3 regions of the Pseudomonas sp. S1_G07 genome follow, and region 2 is predicted to be linked to each of the others. Evidence: predicted binding sites of a transcription regulator. Region 2 holds the regulator's gene; each other region holds the start of a gene.
What was found. Region 2 encodes sigma-54, which starts transcription at its own class of promoters, with help from an activator protein. Its sites were predicted from a motif close to ANTGGCATNNANNTTGCTNT; they were not measured.
Positions count from the first base shown of each region.

Region 1: glnA (glutamate--ammonia ligase) is a predicted target of sigma-54. The motif match lies at 1,589-1,608, and genes of this name have one in related genera.
Region 3: glnK (P-II family nitrogen regulator) is a predicted target of sigma-54. The motif match lies at 1,806-1,825, and genes of this name have one in related genera.

Region 1 is NZ_CP162778.1:1,425,695-1,428,972, reverse strand. Features, by position in the region: gene thiI (tRNA uracil 4-sulfurtransferase ThiI) at 1-1,374, opposite strand, end outside; gene glnA (glutamate--ammonia ligase) at 1,708-3,114, shown strand; gene AB4O05_RS06550 (chorismate mutase) at 3,200-3,278, shown strand, end outside.
Region 2 is NZ_CP162778.1:2,041,132-2,044,409, forward strand. Features, by position in the region: gene rapZ (RNase adapter RapZ) at 1-341, opposite strand, end outside; gene ptsN (PTS IIA-like nitrogen regulatory protein PtsN) at 344-808, opposite strand; gene hpf (ribosome hibernation-promoting factor, HPF/YfiA family) at 818-1,123, opposite strand; gene AB4O05_RS09330 (RNA polymerase factor sigma-54) at 1,199-2,692, opposite strand; gene lptB (LPS export ABC transporter ATP-binding protein) at 2,890-3,278, opposite strand, start outside.
Region 3 is NZ_CP162778.1:792,557-795,834, reverse strand. Features, by position in the region: gene AB4O05_RS03800 (hypothetical protein) at 1-588, opposite strand, end outside; partial or broken gene AB4O05_RS03795 (hypothetical protein) at 1,004-1,129, opposite strand; gene AB4O05_RS03790 (accessory factor UbiK family protein) at 1,333-1,611, opposite strand; gene glnK (P-II family nitrogen regulator) at 2,034-2,372, shown strand; gene AB4O05_RS03780 (ammonium transporter) at 2,407-3,278, shown strand, end outside.

The DNA of each region.
Region 1 (3,278 bases), 620 kb from region 2:
GTCGCAATACAGCAGGTACTGACGGCTGTTATCCAGTTCCTTGAAACGCGCGTTCAATGCATAAAACGGCAGCGTTTGTACGTCGATGCCGGCGATTTCCAGCGGCTCATCTTCAGCGGCATCCGGGTGACGGATGTCGATGACGATCTGGCCGGCCAGGGCTTCGCTGACTTCTTCGATCTGCACATCCTGGCCCAACTCGTCGATAACTCGATCGATCGGGACCAGCTTGGCGTTCTCGAGCGCACGCTCCAGAATCGCCATGTCAAACTGTTGTTCTTCGTACTCCACGCGGTTGCGCTTGGCGTGGGTCTTGGGGTTCACCGAGATGACCCCGCAATATTCCGGCATATGCTTGGCAAAATCGGCGGTACCGATTTCTTCTGCCAGATCGATGATGTCCTGCTTGTGGCTGGCGATCAGCGGGCGCAACACCAGCTTTTCGGTCACGCAGTCGATCAGCGACAGGTTCGGCAGCGTCTGGCTGGAAACCTGGGAAATCGCTTCACCGGTCACCAGGGCGTCGATCTGCAACTGGTCGGCGATTCGGGAGGCGGCGCGCAACATCATACGCTTCAATACTACGCCCATATGACTGTTATCGACTTTACCGAGAATTTCGCCCAGCACTTCCTCGAACGGCACGCTTACAAATAGCACGCGTTGGGAGCTGCCGTACTTCTTCCAGATAAAGTGCGCGACTTCCATCACGCCCAATTCATGGGCACGCCCGCCCAGGTTAAAGAAGCAGAAGTGGCTCATCAGGCCACGGCGCATGATCTGGTAGGCCGCCACCGTGGAATCGAAACCGCCGGACATCAGCACCAGGGTCTGTTCCAGGGCGCCCAACGGGTAACCGCCGATACTGTTGTGCTGGCTGTGGATCACAAACAACCGTTGGTCGCGTATTTCCATGCGCACTTCAATTTGCGGCGCTTTCAGGGAAATTCCAGCGGCACCGCACTCACGGCGCAGCTTGCTGCCGACGTATTTCTCGACATCCATCGAGCTGAACGGGTGCTTGCCGGCACGCTTGCAACGCACCGAAAAAATCTTGCCTTCAAGGCTGTCGCCGAAGTGCCGTTTGCATTTTTCAGTGATGTCGTCGAAGTCGCCCAGCGGGTACTCGTCGACCTGCAGGAAATGCGCGATGCCCGGCATGCAGCTCAGGCGCTCGGTCATGTCCTTCAAGGCTTTGGCGTCGGTCAGGCGGGTTTCCAGCTCGAGATTGTCCCACACGCCGTTCACCACCACAGCCGGGTCCAGGTCACGGAGCACGGTACGGATGTTCTTGGCCAACTGACGGATGAAACGCATCCGTACCGGTCGGCTCTTGATGGTGATCTCGGGGAAGACTTTAACGATTAATTTCATGGAAACAGCGCGCGCAGGGCCTGCCGAAAAAGGGGGGCGCGGATTATAGCGGAAATCGCTCAAGGTTTAACCAGTTAATATGCACAGCACTTACGCCGCACTAAATCAGTGCATTTTCGATTGAGCGCGCCACTTTGCAGTGCGCGAATTTAAGGCTTTTGTCGTAATGCACCTTTATAGGGGCGCTTTTGGAGCAAAAAACCCATGTTGGCGCACTGGCATGCAATTTGCTCTCTTGTGAGGCAGGTTGCCATGGCGGACTATCCGCGCCGGCATCACCCACATTCTAAGGGCTAACTCCACTACCCAGCCCGAAGCCACCCGGAGGACACTATGTCGAAGTCGGTTCAACTCATCAAAGATCATGACGTTAAATGGATTGATCTGCGCTTCACGGACACCAAAGGCACTCAGCACCACGTGACCATGCCGGCTCGCGACGCGCTGGATGATGCTTTCTTCGAAGAAGGCAAAATGTTCGACGGCTCCTCCATCGCTGGCTGGAAAGGCATCGAAGCCTCCGACATGATCCTGATGCCGGACGACAGCACTGCCGTCCTCGACCCGTTCACCGAAGACCCAACCCTGATCATCGTCTGCGACGTGATCGAGCCTTCGACCATGCAAGGCTACGACCGCGACCCACGTGCGATCGCCAAGCGTGCCGAGGAATACCTGAAGTCCACCGGTATCGGCGACACCGTATTCGTAGGCCCGGAGCCAGAATTCTTCATCTTTGATTCGGTCAAGTTCAAGTCCGACATCTCCGGTTCCATGTTCAAAATCTTCTCCGAACAAGGTTCGTGGATGTCCGACCAGGACGTGGAAGGCGGCAACAAAGGCCACCGTCCAGGCGTCAAAGGTGGCTACTTCCCAGTTCCGCCGTTCGACCACGACCACGAAATCCGTACCTCCATGTGCAACGCCATGGAAGAGATGGGCCTGGTCATCGAAGTTCACCACCACGAAGTGGCGACTGCCGGCCAGAACGAAATCGGCGTGAAGTTCAACACCCTGGTCGCCAAGGCTGACGAAGTACAAACCCTGAAGTACTGCGTACACAACGTGGCTGATGCCTACGGCCGTACCGCTACCTTCATGCCTAAGCCGCTGTACGGCGATAACGGCTCGGGTATGCACGTTCACCTGTCCATCGCTAAAGAAGGCAAGAACACCTTCGCCGGCGAAGGTTATGCCGGCCTGTCCGACACTGCCCTGTACTTCATCGGCGGTATCATCAAGCACGGTAAGGCCCTGAACGGCTTCACCAACCCGTCGACCAACTCCTACAAGCGTCTGGTCCCAGGCTTCGAAGCACCGGTGATGCTGGCCTACTCGGCTCGTAACCGTTCCGCGTCGATCCGCATTCCTTACGTGTCCAGCCCACGCGCCCGCCGTATCGAAGCGCGCTTCCCGGATCCAGCAGCCAACCCATACCTGGCCTTCGCTGCCCTGGTCATGGCCGGCCTGGACGGTATCCAGAACAAGATCCACCCTGGCGATGCCGCCGACAAAAACTTGTACGACCTGCCGCCTGAAGAGGCCAAAGAGATCCCACAAGTGTGCGGCAGCCTGAAAGAAGCCCTGGAAGAACTGGACAAGGGCCGCGCGTTCCTGACCAAAGGCGGCGTATTCAGCGACGACTTCATCGATGCCTACATCGAGCTGAAAAGCGAAGAAGAAATCAAGGTTCGCACCTTCGTACACCCACTGGAATACGAGCTGTACTACAGCTGCTGATCCGGTAGCGCTGCTTGACGTAGCGTGATGAAAAAGGCCTCCTTCGGGAGGTCTTTTTTTTGTCCACACATCAGGAGGTAGTATTTTGAAGCTTCGACTCGCGCTCACACTGCTATTGGCCAGCACTCATGCATTCGCCGCGCCGCCCACCCTCGAACCGCTGC
Region 2 (3,278 bases):
TGGGGGCTGCTGAGGGGGTGGCGACGACGGGTCTCGGAGAAGCGCTTGAGCAGCGTCTCCTCGTCGGCATCCAGATACAGCACGTCGCAATGAATGTGCTTGGCGCGCACCTCTTCGAGCAATTCCGGGAACCGCGTGAGGTGGCTGGGCAGGTTGCGGGCGTCAATCGAAACGGCGACCAGGGGTTGCGCCAGTTCGGTATGGATCAGCGCACGCTCCGCCAACTCCGGCAGCAAGCCGGCCGGCAGATTGTCGATGCAATAGAAGCCGCTGTCCTCGAGAACATTGAGGGCGGTACTTTTACCCGAGCCTGAACGGCCGCTGACGATGATCAAACGCATGATTACTGCCTGTTTTGTTCATCCAGGACAACTTGGTACAGGGCCTCGTTGCTGTTGGCACTGCGCAGCTTGTCGCGTACGTCCTCGCGGTCGAGCATGCTGGCGATCTGCCGGAGCAGTTCCAGGTGTGCATCGGTGGCGGCCTCTGGCACCAGCAGAACAAACAGCAGGTCGACCGGGGCGCCGTCGATGGCGTCGAAATCGATGGAGGCTTCCAGATGCAGGAGGGCGCTGACGGGCGTATCACAGCCTTTGAGGCGACAGTGAGGAATAGCGATGCCATTGCCAAAACCGGTGGAGCCGAGTTTTTCACGGGCAACCAGTGCCTCGAAGACATCTTGCATCTCCAGATCCGGCACTTCGCGGTGGATCAGCTTGGCAATTTCTTCGAGGGCTTTCTTCTTGCTGCCGCCCGGCACGTTCACGAGTGAACGGCCGGGGGTCAGGATGGTTTCAAGTCGGATCATGGGGGGGAGTTAACGACCTGTACCTTGCATCAGGTGCAGATTCTTTTCCTTATGCTTTATGAGTTGACGATCGAGCTTGTCGTAGAGCGAATCAATCGCCGCGTACATATCTTCATGTTCCGCATTGGCGACGAGCTTGGCATTCGGTACGTGCAGGGTGGCTTCGATTTTCTGCTTGAGCTTATCGACCTCCATGATGACCTGCACGTTGGTGATCTTGTCAAAATGCCCCGCAAGCTTGTTCAGCTTGCTCTCGGTGTACTCGCGCAGGGGCTTGGTGACTTCCAGTTGGTGTCCACTGATGTTGACTTGCATACAGCTTCTCCTTCGTTGCCAGTGCATAAAGCGGCGGGTAGGAATACCCGCCACTGGAACGCTGTGGCCCGCCCGTCACATCAAACGCTTACGCTCGCTGGAAGGCGCGATCCCGAGGGATTCGCGGTACTTGGCGACGGTTCGACGGGCGACCTGAATGCCTTGTGCCTCCAGTAAACCAGCGATCTTGCTGTCACTCAACGGCTTTTTCTGATTTTCCGCGGCAACCAGTTTTTTGATGATCGCGCGGATCGCCGTGGACGAGCATTCGCCGCCTTCGGAGGTGCTGACATGGCTGGAGAAAAAGTATTTCAGCTCATATATACCCCGTGGGGTATGCATGAATTTTTGCGTGGTTACCCGGGAAATCGTCGATTCATGCATGCCAACCGCCTCGGCGATGTCATGCAGGACCAAAGGCTTCATCGCTTCGTCACCGTACTCCAGGAAGCCGCGCTGGTGCTCGACGATCTGGGTGGCGACTTTCATCAGGGTTTCGTTGCGACTCTGCAGGCTCTTGATGAACCAGCGGGCCTCCTGCAACTGGTTGCGCATGAAGGTGTTGTCGGCGCTGGTATCGGCGCGACGTACAAAACCTGCGTATTGCGGGTTGACCCGCAGGCGTGGCACTGACTCCTGGTTCAGCTCCACGAGCCAGCGCTCGTTATCCTTGCGTACGATCACGTCAGGGACCACGTATTCAGCTTCACTGGACTCGATTTGCGAGCCCGGGCGCGGGTTGAGGCTCTGCACCAGCTCGATCACCTGGCGCAACTCGTCTTCCTTGAGCTTCATGCGGCGCATCAGTTGACTGTAGTCACGGCTGCCCAGCAGGTCGATGTAATCGGTGACCAGGCGCTGTGCTTCGGCGAGCCAAGGGGTCTTGGCCGGTAACTGACGCAGTTGCAGCAAGAGGCACTCGCCAAGAGTGCGCGCGCCGATACCGGCCGGCTCGAATTGTTGGATGCGGTGCAGGACGGCTTCGATTTCGTCCAGCTCGATGTCCAGTTCCGGGTCGAAGGCCTCAAGGATCTCGTCGAGTGTCTCGTCCAGATAGCCCTGGTTATTGATGCAGTCGATCAGGGTGACGGCGATCAGCCGATCGGTATCCGACATCGGCGCAAGATTCAGTTGCCACAACAGATGGCTCTGCAGGCTTTCGCCTGCGGAAGTGCGGGTCGTGAAATCCCACTCGTCATCATCATTGCTGGGCAGGCTGCTGGCGCTGGTCTGGTAGACGTCCTCCCAGGCGGTATCCACCGGCAGCTCGTTGGGGATGCGTTCGTTCCAATCGCCTTCCTCGAGGTTATCCACCGTAGGGGCGGTTTCCTGGTAGGAGGGTTCCTGCACGTCGGAATTGGGTTTTTGCTCGATGTTGTCGGCCAGGGGGTCTGCATTATCGAAGTCGTCGCCTTCTTCCTGGCGTTCGAGCATCGGATTGGACTCCAGGGCCTCCTGGATTTCCTGTTGCAGGTCCAGGGTCGACAATTGGAGCAGGCGGATGGCCTGTTGCAGCTGCGGTGTCATCGTCAGCTGCTGGCCCATTCTCAGGACTAGCGATGGTTTCATGGCAGGGGCTTAACACCTTATTCGCCGGCGCAATGCGCCATCCACGACAGGGCGCGTGAGCGCCAAACATAAGCAAATTATATGCCTGATATCGAAGGTTTTGCCTAGAGCGCAGTAACAATAAAAATCCGAAGGTTTTCATTGACTCCCGCGCTTCGGGCAAACGACCTGCCACCACCGTGTTTGCACTGGCAGGTTTACAGGCGGAACTCGTGACCCAGGTACACTTCCTTGACCAGTTCGTTGGCCAGGATGGTGGCAGAGTCGCCTTCGGCGATCAGTTGGCCATCGTTGACGATATAGGCTGTTTCGCAGATATCGAGGGTCTCACGTACGTTGTGGTCGGTGATCAACACACCAATACCCTTGGCCTTGAGATGATGGATGATCTGCTTGATGTCGCCGACCGAAATGGGGTCGACGCCCGCGAACGGTTCGTCCAGCAGGATGAACTTGGGCGCGGTGGCCAGGGCGCGGGCAATTTCCACGCGGCGGCGCTCACCACCGGACAGGCTCATGCCAAGGTTGTCGCGGATGTGGTTGATGTGGAATTCCTGCAGCAGGCTTTCCAGCTCCTGCCGGCGGC
Region 3 (3,278 bases), 1.2 Mb from region 2:
TTTATCCTTGAGTTTCTTTATAACTAAGTATGGATTATAAATCAGGGCGAAATTATATGGTCCATAAGCGCCCTCTCTAACATCAATGAATCCTAAATCTAGAAGCACCTTCATATGAGCCCGCCAGGTTGTTACGTTCCGCTCGCCGGTATACCCAGCTTCAATGGCATAAATTGTTTCGTTCTCAATTGTTAGCATGTTTTCATCCCAGACTCTGCACCAAAGTCCAAAGTAGGTCTTTCCTGCGGGAACAGATTTTCCTGTAATCTTTTTTGAAAGATCGTCGATTATGTTTGTGATGATAGAGAGTGTCCTTGGGATAGTTGAGTATCCGTCATTAAGGTTTCTGTCCCAAAGCAAGCTAGCATCTAGTTCAGGCCAAAGTTCAGCTCGCATTTTCATTGAATTTACATGAGCCTTACTTTTGCGCTTCTTTTTTTGAGTCGCATTAAGCGCGGCTAGATTTGCAAGGAAGTCTGGTGCTACTCCCGACGCTGTTACGGGCGCAGTGGGAGGCACAGGTATACCTTGAGGGGCAGCAGCAAGAGCTGGCGTTGGAAGGGGTGGCAATTTGGAGTCAGTCGTCATAGGTCACCTCGTTTTGATCAGGGCAGAATGGTTTGGCTTTCGCCGGTTTCGATTACCAGCTCACCTGGTTGTAGATTCAATTAAAAAGCTTTAATTATCAAAGACTTATAATTTTCGAGTGAACATTGCCGATAACGTTAATCGACAAACTCAGTTTTCAGCTTGTATTCGTTAAAACTCACTAGGATTCTAGTTGCAAATTAATTTACATGCGTTGCTTTACTTTTCATGGCGTTACCGCTGGCTCCGTGCTCGCTGTGCTGTATGTGCTCGGCGTGCTGCCTGTGCTCCTGGTGCTCGCGGGGTCTGGGGATTCTCTGGGCCTTTGGAGGAGAGGAAAATTTCCAGAAAGGCCCGAGTGCTTGGATTCATGTGGATAAGGAGTTTTGAACCCTAATTTATTAATTCGCTAGCTAAGCGCTGTTTCGGGCAGACCCACTAACGTCAGGGACGGCAACCCATTGGCCATATGCACTTCGACGGTGACGGCGGGGGCTTCGACGCCGACCTGGGCGCGGCTGTGGACGATGGCGAGGGACATGCTCGTTCCTTGAAGTGGGAGGCCGCTTCCTGCGGTTTTTCAAGGGTAGACGAGGTGGGTGAGCGTCATGCGGTGGAGGTTTTACAGAACGTATCCGAGGTGCAATGCAACGCCGATGTGGGCACTGGCTTGCCTGCGATCCAAGCGACTCGGTATGTCAGTTGGACCCAGTTGATCCCATCGCAGGCAAGCCAGCACACATTTCATCGCGTTGTGCCGGACGACTCTGCCGTCGGATTCAAACGCGCTTCCAACTCCGCCACTTTCGCCTCCAGGCTCTCCAACCGCGCACGTGTGCGGGCGAGCACGACCATCTGGCTATCGAATTCTTCCCGGCTCACCAGGTCGAGCTTGCTGAAGCCACTCTGCAGCAAGGCCTTGAACTGGCTTTCGATTTCATTGCGAGGCAACGGGGTATCACCGCTGAACAGGCGAGAGGCATGGCCGCTCAGGGCGTCGAGGAGGTCTTTGGGCGCGAGCATGGGAAATATTCCGGAAAACTGTTGGCGGGCAGTGTATCACGCAGCGTCTATAGTCTTTTCCACGACCTGGCACGCACGCTTTTCGCGCATGGGGGCGGGCGGTTGCGCACTGTTTTCGTGCGCATTGAGGCCGCCAGAAAGCCCCGCCGGTGGGCACAAGTGGGCAAAGGACTGATTTCAGTGATTTTTACGGAGCTGGCAAGGTTTCTGCTTAGACGATCATGACCCATGCACTGATGCAGTCGCCGTGACGAATGCAGTGCGCCGACGGATCAGGGGTACAGGTTTCGTCACCAGTGGTTAGCTGGCGTCGCAATGGCAACTGCTCTTGCGACGATGCGTTACAAAGCCAGGCACTGCGCTTAGACTTGAGACGGGTTTGTTTTCCTGGGGCAAGTCCACCAATTCGGGAGAGAGTTTTCATGAAGCTAGTCACTGCCATCATCAAGCCGTTCAAGTTGGACGATGTACGCGAGTCGTTGTCCGAGATCGGCGTGCAGGGCATTACCGTTACTGAGGTCAAAGGCTTCGGTCGGCAGAAGGGTCACACCGAGCTGTATCGCGGCGCGGAATACGTGGTCGATTTCCTGCCGAAGGTGAAGATTGATGTCGCCATTGACGACAAGGATCTTGACCGGGTTATCGAGGCGATAACCAAGGCCGCCAACACCGGCAAGATCGGTGACGGCAAGATCTTCGTGGTCAATCTGGAACAGGCTATTCGCATCCGTACCGGCGAAACCGATACCGACGCAATCTAAGCCGCCAAACCCCAACGCCCCAGGAGAAAACAATATGACTCTGCGTAAACTCGCAGGGCTCGGAGCCCTGTTGTCCATCGTAATGCCAAGCCTGGCCATGGCGGCAGACGAAGTGGCTGCTCCAGTCCTCAACTCCGGCGACACCGCCTGGATGCTGACCGCCACCGCACTGGTGCTGTTCATGACCATCCCTGGCCTGGCGCTGTTCTACGGCGGCATGGTCCGCTCCAAGAATATTCTGTCGGTGATGATGCAGTGTTTCGCCATCACTGGCTTGATCAGCATCCTGTGGGTCATCTACGGTTACAGCATCGCCTTCGATACCACTGGTATGGAACAGGGCGTGGTCAACTTCAACTCCTTCTTCGGCGGCATGGGCAAGGCGTTCCTGGCGGGTGTCACCCCGGCCAGCATCACCGGGCCTGCGGCGCTGTTCCCGGAAGCGGTGTTCATCACTTTCCAGATGACGTTCGCCATCATCACCCCGGCGCTGATCGTCGGTGCGTTCGCTGAGCGCATGAAATTTTCCGCGATGCTGATCTTCATGGGCATCTGGTTCACCCTGGTCTACGCGCCGATCGCGCACATGGTCTGGAGCGGCAACGGCGGTCTGATGTGGGACTGGGGCGTGCTGGACTTCGCTGGCGGCACGGTGGTGCACATTAACGCCGGTGTGGCGGGCCTGGTGGCGTGCATCGTGCTCGGCAAGCGTAAAGGTTTCCCGACTACCCCGATGGCCCCGCATAACCTGGGCTACACCCTGATTGGCGCGGCAATGCTGTGGATCGGCTGGTTCGGCTTCAACGCCGGCTCCGCTGTTGCGGCCAACGGCACTGCCGGCATGGCGATGCTGGTGACCCAGATCGCAACGGCTGCTGCAGCGCTGGGTTGGATGTTCGCCGAGTG